DNA from 2 places in the Thermoanaerobacter sp. X514 genome. Region 2 is predicted to be linked to the other one. Evidence: predicted binding sites of a transcription regulator. Region 2 holds the regulator's gene; the other holds the start of a gene.
What was found. Region 2 encodes ArgR, which controls arginine synthesis, uptake and breakdown. Its sites were predicted from a motif close to ANTGNATAAANATACA; they were not measured.
Positions count from the first base shown of each region.

Region 1: a site for ArgR is predicted at 3,901-3,916, ahead of argC (N-acetyl-gamma-glutamyl-phosphate reductase). Genes of this name have one in related genera too.

Region 1 is NC_010320.1:682,440-690,408, forward strand. It holds gene TETH514_RS03325 (iron-containing alcohol dehydrogenase) at 1-426, shown strand, start outside; gene TETH514_RS03330 ([Fe-Fe] hydrogenase large subunit C-terminal domain-containing protein) at 698-2,434, shown strand; gene TETH514_RS03335 (PP2C family protein-serine/threonine phosphatase) at 2,418-3,596, shown strand; gene argC (N-acetyl-gamma-glutamyl-phosphate reductase) at 3,974-5,008, shown strand; gene argJ (bifunctional glutamate N-acetyltransferase/amino-acid acetyltransferase ArgJ) at 5,050-6,270, shown strand; gene argB (acetylglutamate kinase) at 6,267-7,166, shown strand; gene TETH514_RS03355 (acetylornithine transaminase) at 7,153-7,969, shown strand, end outside.
Region 2 is NC_010320.1:1,562,264-1,570,232, reverse strand. It holds gene spo0A (sporulation transcription factor Spo0A) at 1-487, opposite strand, end outside; gene spoIVB (SpoIVB peptidase) at 573-1,886, opposite strand; gene recN (DNA repair protein RecN) at 2,005-3,705, opposite strand; gene TETH514_RS07780 (arginine repressor) at 3,723-4,175, opposite strand; gene TETH514_RS07775 (NAD(+)/NADH kinase) at 4,204-5,055, opposite strand; gene TETH514_RS07770 (TlyA family RNA methyltransferase) at 5,113-5,913, opposite strand; gene dxs (1-deoxy-D-xylulose-5-phosphate synthase) at 5,916-7,778, opposite strand; gene TETH514_RS07760 (hypothetical protein) at 7,789-7,969, opposite strand, start outside.

The DNA of each region.
Region 1 (7,969 bases), 880 kb from region 2:
GCTGGTATTTCTTTTGACAATGGTCTCTTGCACCTTACTCATGCACTGGAGCACCCACTAAGTGCAGTAAAACCTGAGATTGCCCACGGTCTTGGGCTTGGTGCTATACTGCCTGCAGTGGTAAAGACTATTTATCCTGCTGTTGCAGAGGTGTTAGCTGACATATACAGCCCTATCGTGCCTGGACTAAAAGGACTGCCTGCTGAAGCAGAATATGTAGCTAAAAAAGTCGAAGAATGGCTCTTCAATGTAGGATGTACTCAAAAACTTTCAGACTTTGGATTTACAAAAGATGATGTTCCAACCCTAGTAAAGCTTGCTAAAACGACACCTTCTCTCGATGGATTACTTTCTATTGCACCAGTGGAAGCCACTGAAACTGTTATTGCCAAGATTTATGAAGAATCTCTTAACCCAATCTCTTAACCCATAGCCAAAGGCTATTCTGATACAAAGTGCCAAAAGGTTCAACAATTTAAAAAAACCCCACTTTTAGCCAATACAAAAAGTGGGGTTTTCATCTTTATGTATTTAATTATTGCAAAAAACACAAAAGTAAAGATTTTATAATTGGATATGAGGGTGTGTCAAAGGAGTAATGATTAAGGTTGCCGATAAATATTTCACTTCTGTGACGCGCCGGAGGTGGCGAGGATTTAGAAGCTATAAAAAATAGTAAATGGGAGGAGGATTGATTTTGGATGTAATCAGTGTATCTAAGGCAAACTGCAAAAATTGCTACCGGTGCGTTAGGCATTGTCCTGTCAAAGCTATAAAAGTAGTCGGCGGTCAGGCGGAAGTTGTGGATAGCTTATGTATATACTGTGGAAGGTGTGTCATCGAATGCCCCCAGAATGCCAAGAAAATACGGAACGACCTACATGCAGTAAAAGAATTCATAAATGCCGGTGAAAAGGTTGTAGCCTCCATAGCTCCTTCTTACCCTGCTGTCTTTGACGTAACTTCTCCTCAGGAGATGTTTTCCATACTGAAGGCCCTAGGGTTTTATGGAGCTGAGGAAACAGCGGTGGGAGCTGAAATGGTATCTATGGAGTACCAGCATTTGATCAAAAAGGGGCAGAAGGGTCCCATTATAACCACGGCTTGCCCGGTTGTAAAAAATCTGGTAGAGAAATATTATCCAGGACTTATAAGGAATCTAGCTCCGGTGGTTTCCCCGATGGTTGCTCATGCAAGGTCATTGAAGCAAAGATATGGGTTGGACATTAAAGTTGTTTTTATAGGTCCCTGCATTGCCAAAAAAGCTGAAGCCCTAGATAGAAGCGTTTTAGGGAACGTAGATGCAGTACTAACTTTTCAAGAATTGGCCGATTGGATAGATGAGAAAGCTTCCGCGGTAGCTGGAGTAGACTTTGGAGAGCGAGAAAATGTATTAGAACCTTTTATTGCTAGGAGTTATCCCTTGCCAGGGGGGCTTTTAAAGACTTCTTCAATGGAGGATGACCTTTTGTCCCGAGAGGTCGTAGTCGTAGACGGCATGGAGGACTGCATGGAACTTTTAGATGCCCTGGAGCGCGGAAGCGTAAGCGGCCGGCTCTTTGAGATGATGGCGTGCAGGGGCGGCTGTATCAATGGGCCCTCGATGCCGTGTGACAGTTCCCTTTATGAAAGAAGGGAAAGGTTGCTTTCATTTATAGAAAATAATCAACAGCAGCAGGGATATGAGGATATAAAGGCTTCTGCGGCGGGTATTGACCTCAGGAGGTCTTTCGAGCCGAAGGCCTTTAAAGCGCCTAGGCCAACCGAATCAGAGATAAGAGAAATACTGGCTTCAATAGGCAAAACGACTCCAGAAAAGGAACTGAACTGCGGGGCATGCGGATATCCTTCCTGCCGCAAAAAAGCCGAGGCCGTCTACCGGGGAATGGCGGAGCCGGACATGTGTATCCCCTACATGAGGTCCAGGGCCGAATCTCTGGCCAACCTGATCATAGACCACACCCCGAACGGCATCATTTTGGTAGACAGTAATTTGAATATAAAGGAAATAAACAGAGCGGCGGAAAAAATGTTCGGTGTTGAAAAGGAACAGGTCCAGGGGAAGCCCCTTTCCACCGTCATCGACGACAGGGATTTTGCCTGGGTACTGGCCAATAAAACTAACCTGCAGGATAAAAAGGTGAACTATCCCCGGAATTTTTTAACTACCCTCCAGACTATATGCTATATCGAGGAAGAGGACCTGGTACTGGCGATTATTCAGGATATTACCGAACAGGAAAAGCAGAGGATGGAACTGGAAAGGGTTAGGGAGGAGACCCTGGAGAAGGCCCAGGAAGTAATAAACAGGCAGATGCGCGTGGCCCAGGAAATAGCAGGACTGCTGGGAGAGACGACGGCGGAGAGCAAGATGCTGCTCCTTAAGCTTATAGAACTGGTTAAAGGAAGGGAAGAAAATGAAGGTCTTTGCTGAAGTGTTCACCAAAAGCCTTACCAAAAAAGGAGAAGAGCTGTGTGGGGACAGCGTTGAGGTTGTGCAATCCGAAGACGGCATAATTGCCGTAATGGCCGATGGCCTGGGGAGCGGGGTAAAGGCTAGTATACTTTCCACTCTTACCGTAAGGATTGCTTCTACTATGATAAAAAACAGGGCTTCCATAGAAGAAGTGGTCAGGACCCTGATTAATACTCTTCCTGTGTGCCGCGTCCGGCAGCTTGCTTACTCCACCTTTTCCATTCTCGAGATTAACGATGATGGAAAAGGAAGGCTTTTTGAATTTGATAATCCACCTGTGATTTACATCCGGGACGGAAAGGTTCTTAAGCTACCTTACAGGGAACTGAGGGTGGAAGACAGGAAGATTCTGGAGTACCGGTTTGAAGCCTTCCCGGGGGATAAAATATTCCTGGTAAGCGACGGAGTTATTCACGCAGGAGCAGGGGGTATCTTGAACCTGGGATGGCAGTGGCCTAATGTGGCCGAATACCTGCAGAGGCTTGACAGAAGTGGATGCTTCGTGTCGGAAATGGTGGACCAGCTGATCAAAACGTGTAGCCACCTTTATTCCAGTAATCCGGGGGATGATACCACGGTCTTGGGAGTAGGTTTGAGAAAGTCGGAGCTAATCACGGTACTAGTTGGCCCTCCTGAAGATAGGTCAAAGGATGCAGAAGTTGTGAAAAAACTTATCGACAGCGAAGGCAAAAAAGTGGTCTGCGGAGGTACTACTGCAAATATTGTTTCTAGGGAAACTGGAAGGAAAGTAGTCACAAATAGGGACTATGCCGACCCGGCGATACCTCCCGTCGGTAGTATAGAGGGAATAGACCTCGTAACTGAAGGTTTGATAACTTTAAGTAGGTGTGTCGAGATACTGAGAAATTTTGTAAACATATATTCCTTTTCTCCCCACTTTTTGGACGATATGAGGGAAAAGAAGGACGGAGCTTCAATATTGGCAGACCTGCTTGTCAATCGCTCCACTCATATCCGATTTCTGGTGGGGCGAGCGGTTAATCCTGCCCACCGGAATGCATACCTGCCGGAAGGCGTAAGCGATAAACTCAAGGTAGTAGAAGAACTGGCCCAAATTCTGAAAAAATGTGGCAAGAGAGTGTGTATAGAACTTTATTAAATGAGAAAGAAGCGGTCCATGCTCAAGGCCGCTTTTTATATTTTTGCTGCTTTTGAGACATTTAAAAAGAATTTCACACATTTTAATTATACCAAACAAAAGGGAGGCAACCTCTACTCTTTTTTATTTTCTTCTTCAATGTTTTTGTAATTATTTTAAGTGATAAATATGTCTATATTATTCACAAATTTTTTTATGAAAAAGTCTTGAAAAATTTTTTTATGGTGGTATAATGTAAAATAAAAGTTGTATAATTATAAATTAAATATTGTATTTATGCATTAAAAATATTTTTTTAACACCATATGCATAAATATAAATTATAGCGTATATATATTAAGTAACGGCAGAGGATATAAAAGGGGGAGACACTTTAAATGGTGAAGGTAGGAATATTTGGAGCAACGGGTTATACAGGAGTCGAACTTATAAGAATACTTTCAAAACACGAAAAAGTAGAGATAAAATATCTTTCTTCTCAAAGTTATAATACCATAGCAATTTCGAATGTTTATTCATCCCTTCTTGGTTTTTGCGACAAAGTGTTGGAAGAGGTAGACTTTGAAAGGGCAATGTCGGAGTGTGATGTCATATTTACAGCTTTGCCTTCAGGTCATGCTGCAAAAATTGCCAGAGAAGCTGTAAAAAAAGGAATAAAAGTGATTGACTTAGGAGCTGACTTTAGATTTGACGATTATTCTATCTATAAAGAATGGTATAGTGGAGAGTATGATGGCTACGACGGGATTAAAAGAGTATATGGACTCCCTGAAATTTATAGAGACGACATAAAAGAGGCTCAGGTTGTAGGAAATCCTGGATGTTATCCTACAAGCGTTATATTAGGGCTTATGCCTCTTTTGAAAAATGGCATAATAGAAGGGAAGATAATTGTTGATTCAAAGTCAGGCGTATCAGGGGCAGGTCGTAGTCCATCCCAAAACAATATGTATGCAGAATGCAATGAAAACATAAAAGCGTATAATGTTGCAAAACACCGACATATTCCAGAAATGGAGCAAGAACTTTCAAAAATTTTTGGTGAAACAGTGTCTGTTGTGTTTACACCTCACCTTGCTCCCATGACAAGAGGAATTTTAAGTACCATGTATTGCAAATTAAAAAAAGATATAGATGTTGATACTGTTTATGACATTTATGCTGATTTTTATAAAAAAGAGTATTTTATAAAAGTGTTGGAACCTGGCCATTACCCCGCAACAAAAAGTGTTTATGGGTCAAATTTTTGTCACATAGGTTTTGAGGTTGATAAACGTACTAATACTTTAATAGTCATGTCTGCAATTGATAATCTCGTTAAAGGGGCGTCAGGCCAGGCAGTGCAAAATATGAATATTATGTTTGGAATAGATGAAAATACTGGACTTGATATAGTTCCAATATATCCGTAGATAAAAACACAAACAAAAAAAGGGATTTGGAGGATTTGATAATGGAAGAGTTGGAGATTTTAGAAGGAAGCATAGAACTGCCGAAAGGCTTTTTGGCTTCGGGTATCTTTGCAGGAATTAAAAAAAGCAAAAAAGATGTCGCACTCATATATTCAGAAAAAGTGGCAAATGCAGCGGCTGTATTTACAACGAATAAAGTTAAAGCGGCACCAGTCATTCTTGATATGGAAAGAATAAAAAAAGGAGTAGCGCAGGCAATTGTTGTAAACAGTGGCAATGCCAATGCCTGTACAGGAGAAAAGGGGCTGGAAGATGCTATTAACATGGCAAAAAAAGTGTCACAACTTCTTAAAATAGATGAAGAAAATGTGCTGGTATGTTCGACAGGAGTGATTGGTGTACCTCTTCCTATGGAAAAAGTTTTAAAAGGGATTGAGGCTGCGGCAGAAAATCTTTCAACAGAGGGTGGGTACCAAGCGGCTGAAGCTATAATGACAACAGATACTTTTTTAAAGGGCGTAACAGCCAAGTTTGTGATAGAGGGCAAAACTGTTATAATGACAGGGTTTGCAAAAGGGTCAGGCATGATACATCCGAATATGGCGACAATGCTTTCTTTTATACTTACAGATGCGAGTATAACTAAAGTTGCATTAGACAAGGCTTTTAAGGAAACAGTAGAAAAAACTTATAACATGATCTCTGTTGATGGAGATATGAGCACAAATGATACAGCGATAATACTTGCAAATGGGGAAGCGCAAAACAAAACAATAGAAGAGGGGACTCATGAATTTGATATATTTTATAGAGCCTTAGAGCATGTGAATAAAATTCTTGCAAAACTTATTGTGAAGGATGGGGAAGGAGCAACTAAGTTCATGGAAGTAAATGTAATAAATGCAAAAACTGAAAAAGATGCAAGATTAGCTGCAAAGTCTATTGTAAACTCAAATCTTGTGAAGACAGCTATATTTGGTGAAGATGCCAACTGGGGAAGGATTCTCGCGGCAGTGGGATATTCAGGAGCAGATTTTGACGCAAGTAGAGTTGATATATATTTAAAAAGCATGAAAGGAGAAATTAAAGTTTGTGAAAACGGAGGTTACATCTTTTTTGATGAGGCTTTAGCCAAAGAAATTTTAAAAGAAAAAGAGATTACTGTAACCGTAGATATGAAGGCCGGGGAATATAGCGGAACTGCGTGGGGGTGCGACTTAAGCTATGACTATGTAAAAATTAACGGGAGTTATAGAACATGATTAGAAGGCAAAAATATGGCGACGAAATCGCAAAAGCCCAGGTTTTAATAGAAGCACTCCCATACATTAAAAAGTTCTCCGGCACGACAGTTGTAATAAAATACGGTGGAAGTGCAATGTTAGACTGCAATTTAAAAAGAATGGTAATGCAGGACATTGTATTGATGAAATTTGTAGGATTAAATCCTATAGTTGTACATGGCGGTGGACCAGAAATAAATAAGATGCTGGAGAGGCTAGGTATAGAATCAAAGTTTGTAAATGGCTTGAGGGTTACCGACGAGGCCACGATGGAGATTGTTGAAATGGTGCTGACAGGTCGTATCAACAAAGAAATTGTATCCTTGATCAATGAACTAGGGGGCCAGGCGATTGGCGTAAGCGGGAAAGATGGGAGACTTTTAAAGGCGGAAAAAGATACCTCAAACGGCGACATAGGATACGTAGGAAAAATTGTAGATGTAAACATAGATGTAATAACAATGATGCTGGAAAAAGGATATATACCTGTTATTGCACCGACATCTTTCGGAGATGACGGCAAAACATACAATGTGAATGCAGATACTGCCGCGGGGAAAATTGCAGAAGCATTAAAGGCTGAAAAGCTAATTTTACTTACGGATGTCGAAGGAATTCTATCAAATATAAACGATAAAAGCAGCCTAATATCCCGAATGGACTTAGAGCATGCAAAAGAATTTATGAATTCGGGACGCATAAACGGTGGGATGATACCAAAACTTGAATGTTGCATAAAAGCTGTTGAAAATGGTGTAAAAAGAGCTCACATCATTGACGGAAGGCTTACACATTCACTACTTCTTGAAATTTTTACTGATGAAGGCATAGGTACTATGATAGGAAAGGAATGTTTTGACGATGATAACCTTTGAGGATAAGAAATATCTAATGAATACTTATAGCAGATACCCTATTACCTTGGTAGAGGGAAAAGGGACAAAAGTATGGGATGACAAAGGAAATGTCTATCTGGATTTTATTGCAGGTATTGCAGTAAATTCACTGGGGCACTGTCATCCAGCATTAGTTAATGCTCTAAAGAATCAATCTGAAAAACTTATACACTGTTCTAATCTTTATTGGAATGAGAATCAAATAGAACTTGCAAAGATAATTGCGGAAAATTCATTTGGAGGCAAAGTATTTTTTGCAAATAGTGGCGCAGAAGCAAATGAAGGTGCTATAAAACTTGCTAGAAAATATGCATCATTAAAGTACGGTGATAAAAGGCATAAGGTTATATCTGCCAAAAATTCTTTTCATGGAAGAACTTTTGGGGCATTGACAGCGACAGGCCAAGAAAAGTATCACAAGGGTTTTGGACCACTTCTTTCTGGTTTTAAATATGTACCTTTTAATGATATTGACGCTCTTTATGAAGCAATTGATGATGAAGTGTGTGCAATTATGCTGGAAGTAGTGCAAGGCGAAGGTGGTATCCATGAAGCTACACCGGAGTATATAAAGGCAGTAAGAGAAATATGTGATGAAAATGACATCCTCTTTATAATAGACGAAGTTCAGACAGGTATAGGAAGGACGGGAAAACTTTTTGGATATGAGCATTACGGTATAACTCCTGACATTATGACTTTGGCAAAGGGATTGGGAGGGGGGTTCCCAATAGGAGCTATTGTCGCAAAAGAAGATAAATCAGTTTTTTCACCAGGAGACC
Region 2 (7,969 bases):
TATGAGCTGGTACTCCTACCTCATGAATAATTTCTGTAATCATTGCTTCAAGGTCATAATTTTTCTTCGCTTTTACCACAGGAAAAACAGTCTTTGATACTACATTTAATTCTGGTTCCATAAGCTCAGAAATCCTTTTTGACAACATAGCTAAATCAAAAGGTTTTAAAATATAATAATCTGCTCCTAATGCAATAGCCCGTTGAGTTATTTTTTCTTGGCCTACTGCAGATAAAACTAAAATTTTAGGCTTTTTTAATTGTTCTTCATTTATCTTTTCCAAAACACCAATGCCATCTAAATAGGGCATTATAATATCTAAAATTAACAAATCTGGCGATTGATTTTTAATGAGTTCAATCGCTTGGTTGCCATCATTGGCAACACCTACCACTTCAATATTTTCTTGAGTAGATAAATACTCAGCTAAAATAGTAGCAAACTCTTTGTTATCATCTGCTATTCCTACTCTAATCTTCTTAACCAATTATTTAACCTCCCATTGCTAATATTAGTATATAATATTTATTCTACATAATATTTGAATTTCCTTCTTTTTCCCTTAAAAATTTTTAGTTATTTGTAAAAACCTGCTTATTATTAAGCAGCGTATTCATTTCATTAATCATCCATTCTGCATAAACAGCATATCCTTTTGTAGGGTCATTCACAAAAACATGAGTAACTGCTCCTACCAGTTTTCCATCTTGTATAATAGGACTACCACTCATACCCTGTATTATGCCTCCAGTCTTTTTTAATAAATTCTTGTCAACAATTTTAATTATCATACTTTTAGGGCTAGGAGTTTCTTGATACACTTTTTTGATAATTTCAATATCAAATTGCTGTATACCTGTATTATCAATGGTAGCCAATATTTTAGCTGGCCCTTCTTTTATTTGGCTTTGATATGCTATAGGAATTTCTCCATACAAATCGTTCTTAAAGTCTTCATACATATTCCCGTAAATTCCAAATTCAGTGTTTTTTAATATATTACCTATTGTATCAACTTCTTCTAAAAAAATCCCTTTTAATTCCCCGGGTTTACTTCTTCTTCCATGGTCAATAGAAGTAATTCGAGAATTCATAATTTCTCCATTTTCTACTGATAACATGTGACCAGTATCTATATCAGTTATAGCATGACCTAAAGCTCCATACATCTTACTAGCAGGATAATAAAAGGTTAAAGTACCTATACCAGCAGTGTGGTCTCTCACCCAAAGACCTATTCTGTATTGTTTATCCTCTTTTGACTTTATAGGATAAATAGTAGTATAAAAAATATTATTTTTTCTGTTTATTTTTAATTTTAAAGCTTTCCCTTGTAATTCATTTGCAATGTTAGTGATATCTTCTGCTTGCTTTATTTCTTTGCCGTTGACTTCTAATATTATATCTCCTATCTGTATTTTTCCTTGCTTATAAGGACTATAAATTTTACCGTCCTCACCCATTATATCTGAATAGCCTACTACTAATGCTCCCTTGGTATTTAAATTAACCCCTATCGCTTGGCCGCCCGGTACTACTTTTATGGTCGGAACGATGTCAACACTGATATGCTTTATAGGAAATATTCCAAAGAGCTTAAAATCCAAATTTACTGTGCCAGTGTTTACTGCTTCTATAGTAATAGGTTCTTTCAAATTTAAAACATTTTTATCTTCTGTATCATTAATTTTTAAAAAACCTTTTTTATCAGCTTGAAAACTTACTTTTATTGGTATATTAAAGTTATAATTAACTTTTTCTCCTTGAAAAAATTTAAAACTTGAGGGAGTTTTCGCTATATCTTGTATAGGAGTAAAATAATTTGCAAATACTAAAAAAAAGCTTAAGAATATAAAAAGTAACAATTTTACTGTATTTTTTGTCATCTTCTCACTTCCTTTTTTGCTGCTTATTTAATCTAAAATTAACTTAACCTTTTTTAAAGCTTTATATACTGTCAATATATTATCCGATAGTAAAAGGAAGTGAGATTAAACTAAAATATTAAATTTTGCTTTTAAATTGAGATGCAATATCTAATAATTCTTTTGAATGTTCTAAAGTAGTCTGAGTAACACGCGATCCTCCCATAATACGAGCTAATTCATTTATTTTGCCTTGATAGTCAAGTTTTTCCATATTTATATAAGTTCTTTCATTTTTTGTAATTTTGGAAATTCGATAATGTGTATCTGCCATAGAGGCAATTTGAGGTAGGTGAGTAACACAAATCAATTGATGTTTTTTAGAAAGATATGCCATTTTTTCAGCTACTAATTGGGCAGTTTTCCCGCTTATTCCTGTATCAACTTCGTCGAAAATCAAAGTGGAAATTCCATCTGCGGAAGCAAGAATAGTTTTTAACGCCAGCATAATTCTCGAAAGCTCGCCACCAGAAGCAATTTTAGATAAAGGCTTCAAAGGTTCTCCTCTATTTGTAGAAATTAAAAATTCAATTTTATCAAATCCTGTTTCAGTAGGTTCTTCCATTTTTTCTATATTCACTTTAAAATAAGCATTTGGCATATTAAGTTCAACTAAAATTTGATTTATATTTTTTTCTATATTATCTGCTATTTGCTTCCTTTTGAGATGTAATGCTTCACCAACTTCTAAAATTTTTTCCCATAACTTTTGCTGCTTAAGCTTCAATTCTTGTTGCTTTTCTTCAAAATTTAATATATTCTCTAATTCTCTTTTTTTATTTTCTTTAAATTCTAAAATATGCTGTATTGTAGGTCCATATTTTCTTTTCAAGGAATTTATTTGATCTAATCGTATTTCTATTTCCTCTAAACTTTGCTGATTAAAATCTAAGCCATTCAAGTAATCCCGTACCTGTAAGGCACAATCCTCTAATTCATAGAGAATATTCTCCAGCTTATCTTTTAAGTTTTTTAGCTTTTCATCTATAGAAAGGGCTGTTTCTAAATTTTTTATTACAACATGTAAATTATCTAAAACAGAAAAGCCTCCACTACCTTCATACAAAATTTTGTAACTAGAATTCATAGCGGTAAATAATTTTTCGAAATTCATAAGCAAATTTCTTTTTTCTAACAACTGTGTTTCCTCTTCTACACTCAAATTCGCCTTTTCAATCTCTTCAATTTGATACTTCAAAAGGTCAATTATTTCATTCTTTTCTTTTTCATCTTTAAAAAAACTTGAAATCTCTTTTTGTATCTTTCTATATTCTTCTAACACCTCCTTAAATCTTTCTTTTAAACTTTTAAACTCTTGGTCACCAAAATTATCTAAAATAGAAAGATGTTTTGTATTGTCTAAAAGAAACTGATGCTCATGTTGACCTAAAATATCTACCAAGAAAGCACCTATTTTACTCAAAAAAGAAAGAGGCACTATTCTGCCATTTATCCTACAATAACTTCTTCCACTGCTTGTAATTTCTCTATTTATTATCAAAGTATCATCCTCTTCTAAATTCAAACCTACTTCTTCTAAAATTTCTACAATTTTATCCTTGTTGGAATCCACAAAAAATATTCCTTCTACGATAGCTTTTTCTTCACCAGTACGTATTATATCTCTACTGGCTCGACTACCTAAAAGCAGCAAAACCGAATCAATAACTATAGATTTCCCTGCCCCTGTCTCTCCAGTTAATACATTGAATCCTTCTTCGAATTGTAATTCTACCTTGTCAATGAGTGCAACGTTTTGGATGCTAAGTGCTAAAAGCATAGCAAAACCCCCAGAAATCACTTGACTAACTTTTTGAATTTTTCCAACAATTCTTGAAGAGCTTCTTCATTTCTCACTAAAACAAAAATGGTATTATCTCCCGCTAATGTGCCTACTATATTCTTCCAATTTAATGTGTCAATGGCCTCTGCTGCTGCAGGAGCTGTGCCTGATAACGTTTTTATGACTATGATATTTCCGGCATAATCAACGCTCACTATAGACTCAGACAATAAAGTCATTAGTCTATCTGTAATATGGCCGTCTACTTTTCCCATCGGGGCGTATTTATATCTTTTTCCATCTTCTGTTAAAACTTTTATCAGTCTCAATTCTTTTATATCTCTTGACACAGTCGCTTGAGTCACATCAATACCTTGTTTTTGAAGTTCAGCTGCTAACTCTTCCTGTGTTTCAATTTCTTTTTCAGAGATTATTTCAAGAATTTTAGCGTGTCGAGCTATTTTCATCATATTAGTCTTCACCTCTTTTTACTTTTTATCTTTCTGTAAGTTTGTCCCTCAACAAGTCAAAAAAATTGGTATTTTTTACTCTTATGAGATTGGTATATTCATTGCTCTTTTTAATGTAAATTATGTCTCTATAATCAAGTTTATATCCCTGTTGCCCATCTGTTGTTATCATTAAATCTTGATTTTCTTCGCTTATTTCCAACCTAATTACATCATCTGGTGAAACTATTATAGACCTCGAATATAAAGTATGAGGACAGATAGGTGTTATTATTATAACTTCTACTGTAGGATATACAATAGGTCCTCCTGCTGAAAGTGAATAAGCAGTTGAACCAGTAGGAGTTGCAATTATTACTCCATCTGCTAAATAAGTATCTACATAATTATTATTGACATAGGCATTTATACGAGCCATTCTTGAAAAAGCTCCTCTTGTAATGACAATGTCATTCAAAGCTCTAAAATTAATAATCTCCATATCATTTTTAACTACATTTGCCTCTAGCATCATCCTTTTTTCTACTGTATATTCTCCTTTATATATTTTATCTAAAGAAACAAACACCTCATTCATATCTACTTCTGTAAGAAATCCAAGATGACCTAAATTCACAGCAAAAATAGGCGTCCCAAAAGGTGCACAAAGCCTTGCAACATTTAAAATAGTACCATCTCCACCTAAAGCAATTATGAAATCAGATTTACTATATATATCTGTGGATTTTTTACCATATTCATCATAACCCATTTTAGAGGCAACTATTTCATTAAGATATGGTTCAGAATCATGTTCCAATAGCCATTTTACTACAGATTTTGTCACTTCTAAGTCTTTATCTTTATTGATATTTGGAATTACTCCGACTTTTTTCATTACAATCTCACCACATTTATCATATTCTACAAAAAAACAAATTTTCCTGCTAATATTTTATTTGTTCAAATTTTTAAATGCCTCTTCTACAATTTTTGTAATATCAATATTGTGTTGATTTTCGATCCACTTTTTGCTATAGATTAAATACTCTATATTGCCTTCTGCCCCTTTTATAGGAGAATAGGTAATACCTATTATACCGTAGTTAAACTTTTGAAACAAAGTCACAATTTTTTCAATCACTTCCCTATGAACAGCCGGGTCTCTCACCACGCCTTTTTTACCTACTTTCTCTCTTCCTGCTTCAAATTGAGGTTTTATTAAAGCTATCAAATCTCCCTCTGGTTTTAAAAATTTATCTGCAGAAGGTATAACAAGTTCAAGTGAAATAAAAGAAACGTCTATTGTCACCATGTCCACTGTTTCAGGCAATGTTTCTAAAAATCTTATATTAGTTTTTTCCATGTTTATGACCCGAGGGTCATTTCTTAAACTCCAATCCAATTGCCCGTATCCTACATCTACAGCATATACTTTTATAACACCATGTTTTAAAAGGCAATCAGTAAAACCTCCTGTAGAAGCTCCAATATCTAACGCAATCTTGCCAGTCACATTAATATTAAAAGTTTCTATTGCTTTTTGTAACTTTAGCCCACCCCTACTTACATAAGGTAAAGAATTAATTTTTATTTCAATTGAAGAATCTATGTTGACAAACTCTCCAGCTTTTTCAATTTTCTTGCCATCAACATATACTTCTCCTGCCATAATAGAAGCTTTTGCTTTTTCTCTTGAGGAGAAAAAACCTTTTTGAACAAGCAAAACATCCAATCTTTCTTTTTTTGAAGCCATATTTACCTCATTTCCTTATATTTTTGTAGTATAGTATTTGCGATAGACTCAGCATCTAAATTGTATTTTTTAAACAAGTTTTCCACATCTCCGTGTTCAATAAATTTATCGGGAAACCCCAAACGCAAAACTGGCTTATAAATTCCGTTAGAATTTAAAAGTTCTAATATAGCGCTTCCAACGCCACCAGCTATGACATTGTCTTCTACTGTAACAATAAATTTGACTTTGTTTGAGATATCCAAAATTAGCTCTTCATCTAAAGGTTTAACAAATCTCAAATTGACAATAAAGGGTTGCAAATCAGAAACTTTTAAAATTTCCTTTGCTTCTAACACCTTTCCTACCATTCTTCCTAATGCAAAAATTGCTATTTCTTTTCCTTCAGTAACTAACTCTGCCTTTCCAAACTCTATACTGCATTCTCTTGTAATATCGAATTCTCCTGCTTTTCCTCTTGGATACCTTATGGCAACAGGGAACTCAAGATTTCTTGATAATTTAACCATTTCAACTAATTCATTTGCGTCTTTTGGAGACATAATCGTTATATTAGGAATTGGCCTTAAATAAGACAAATCAAAAACTCCTTGATGGGTTTCTCCATCCTCTCCTACAATTCCTGCTCTATCAATTGCAAAAACAACAGGTAATTTTTGTATACATACATCGTGTATAAGCTGGTCATAAGCTCTTTGTAAAAAGGTAGAATACACTGCAAAATAAGGTTTGTATCCTTGTACTGCCATTCCTGCTGCAAAGGTAGTAGCATGCTGCTCTGCTATTCCTACATCAAAAAATCTTTCAGGAATCAATTTTGCAAAATGAATAAGCCCTGTTCCCTCTGGCATGGCAGCAGTTATTGCAACAATTTTGTCATCTTGCAAGGCCATTTCAGTAAGAGTCTTCCCAAATACATCAGAATAAGTCGCCTGCCCCTCATTTACAAACTTACCTGTTTGTATGTCAAAAGGAGCTGCAGAATGAAATTTATCAGGAAATTTTTCTGCAAATTTGTAACCTTTGCCTTTTTTTGTGATAACATGTACTAAAATAGGTCCTTTTATTTTCTTCGCTCTTTCTAAAACCTCTATAAGGCTACCAACGTCATGTCCGTCAATAGGTCCTAAATATGTAAAACCCATCTCTTCAAAAAACATTCCTGACACTACTAACTGTTTTACAGAATCCTTAATTCTTTCAATGTATTTATGAAGGCTTTTTCCTATTGGAGGTACAATATTGAGTAAATTATCAACCTCTTGTTTTAATTTGTTGTAAGTAGGGTCAGTTCTAAGTTTACTTAAATACAAAGATAAACTACCTACGTTTTCCGAAATAGACATCTCATTGTGATTTAGCACGACAATCAAATCTGTTTTAGACCTTCCTGCATTATTTAATGCTTCAAAAGCCATGCCACCAGTTAAAGCTCCATCCCCAATTACCGCTACAACAGAATATTTCTCGCCCTTTAAATCTCTTGCCTTGGCAATGCCCAATGCTGCAGATATAGAGGTACTACTGTGTCCTGCTCCAAATATATCATGCACACTTTCCGTTCTTTTAGTATAACCAGAAAGGCCATTGAATTTCCTCAAAGTATCAAACTGGTCTTTCCTACCTGTAAGCATTTTATGTACATAACACTGATGTCCTACATCCCAGATTATTTTGTCAACTGGCGAATTAAAAACATAATGAAGTGCAATTGTAAGTTCAACGATTCCAAGGTTTGATGCTAAATGCCCACCTGTTTTAGACACTTTTTCTATTAAAAACTGGCGTATTTCTTCACAAATCAGCGGAAAGTCCTTTTTGTCTAATTTTTTCAAGTCATAAGGGCTATCAATTTGTTCCAGCATTTAAATACCCTCACTTTCTTTTCTTCCTTTTATTATTCTTATTATTATTCTTATAATCTGGCAAAATCTTTATACCCGTGTTTTTTTCTATCCAAGCCAGCATCACAGCAACCGCATAAACAATAGACTGTCTTTTAGCTATACCTATATTTTTACCAATAGCTTTTCCTCCAATTGTAATGGCAGATAAT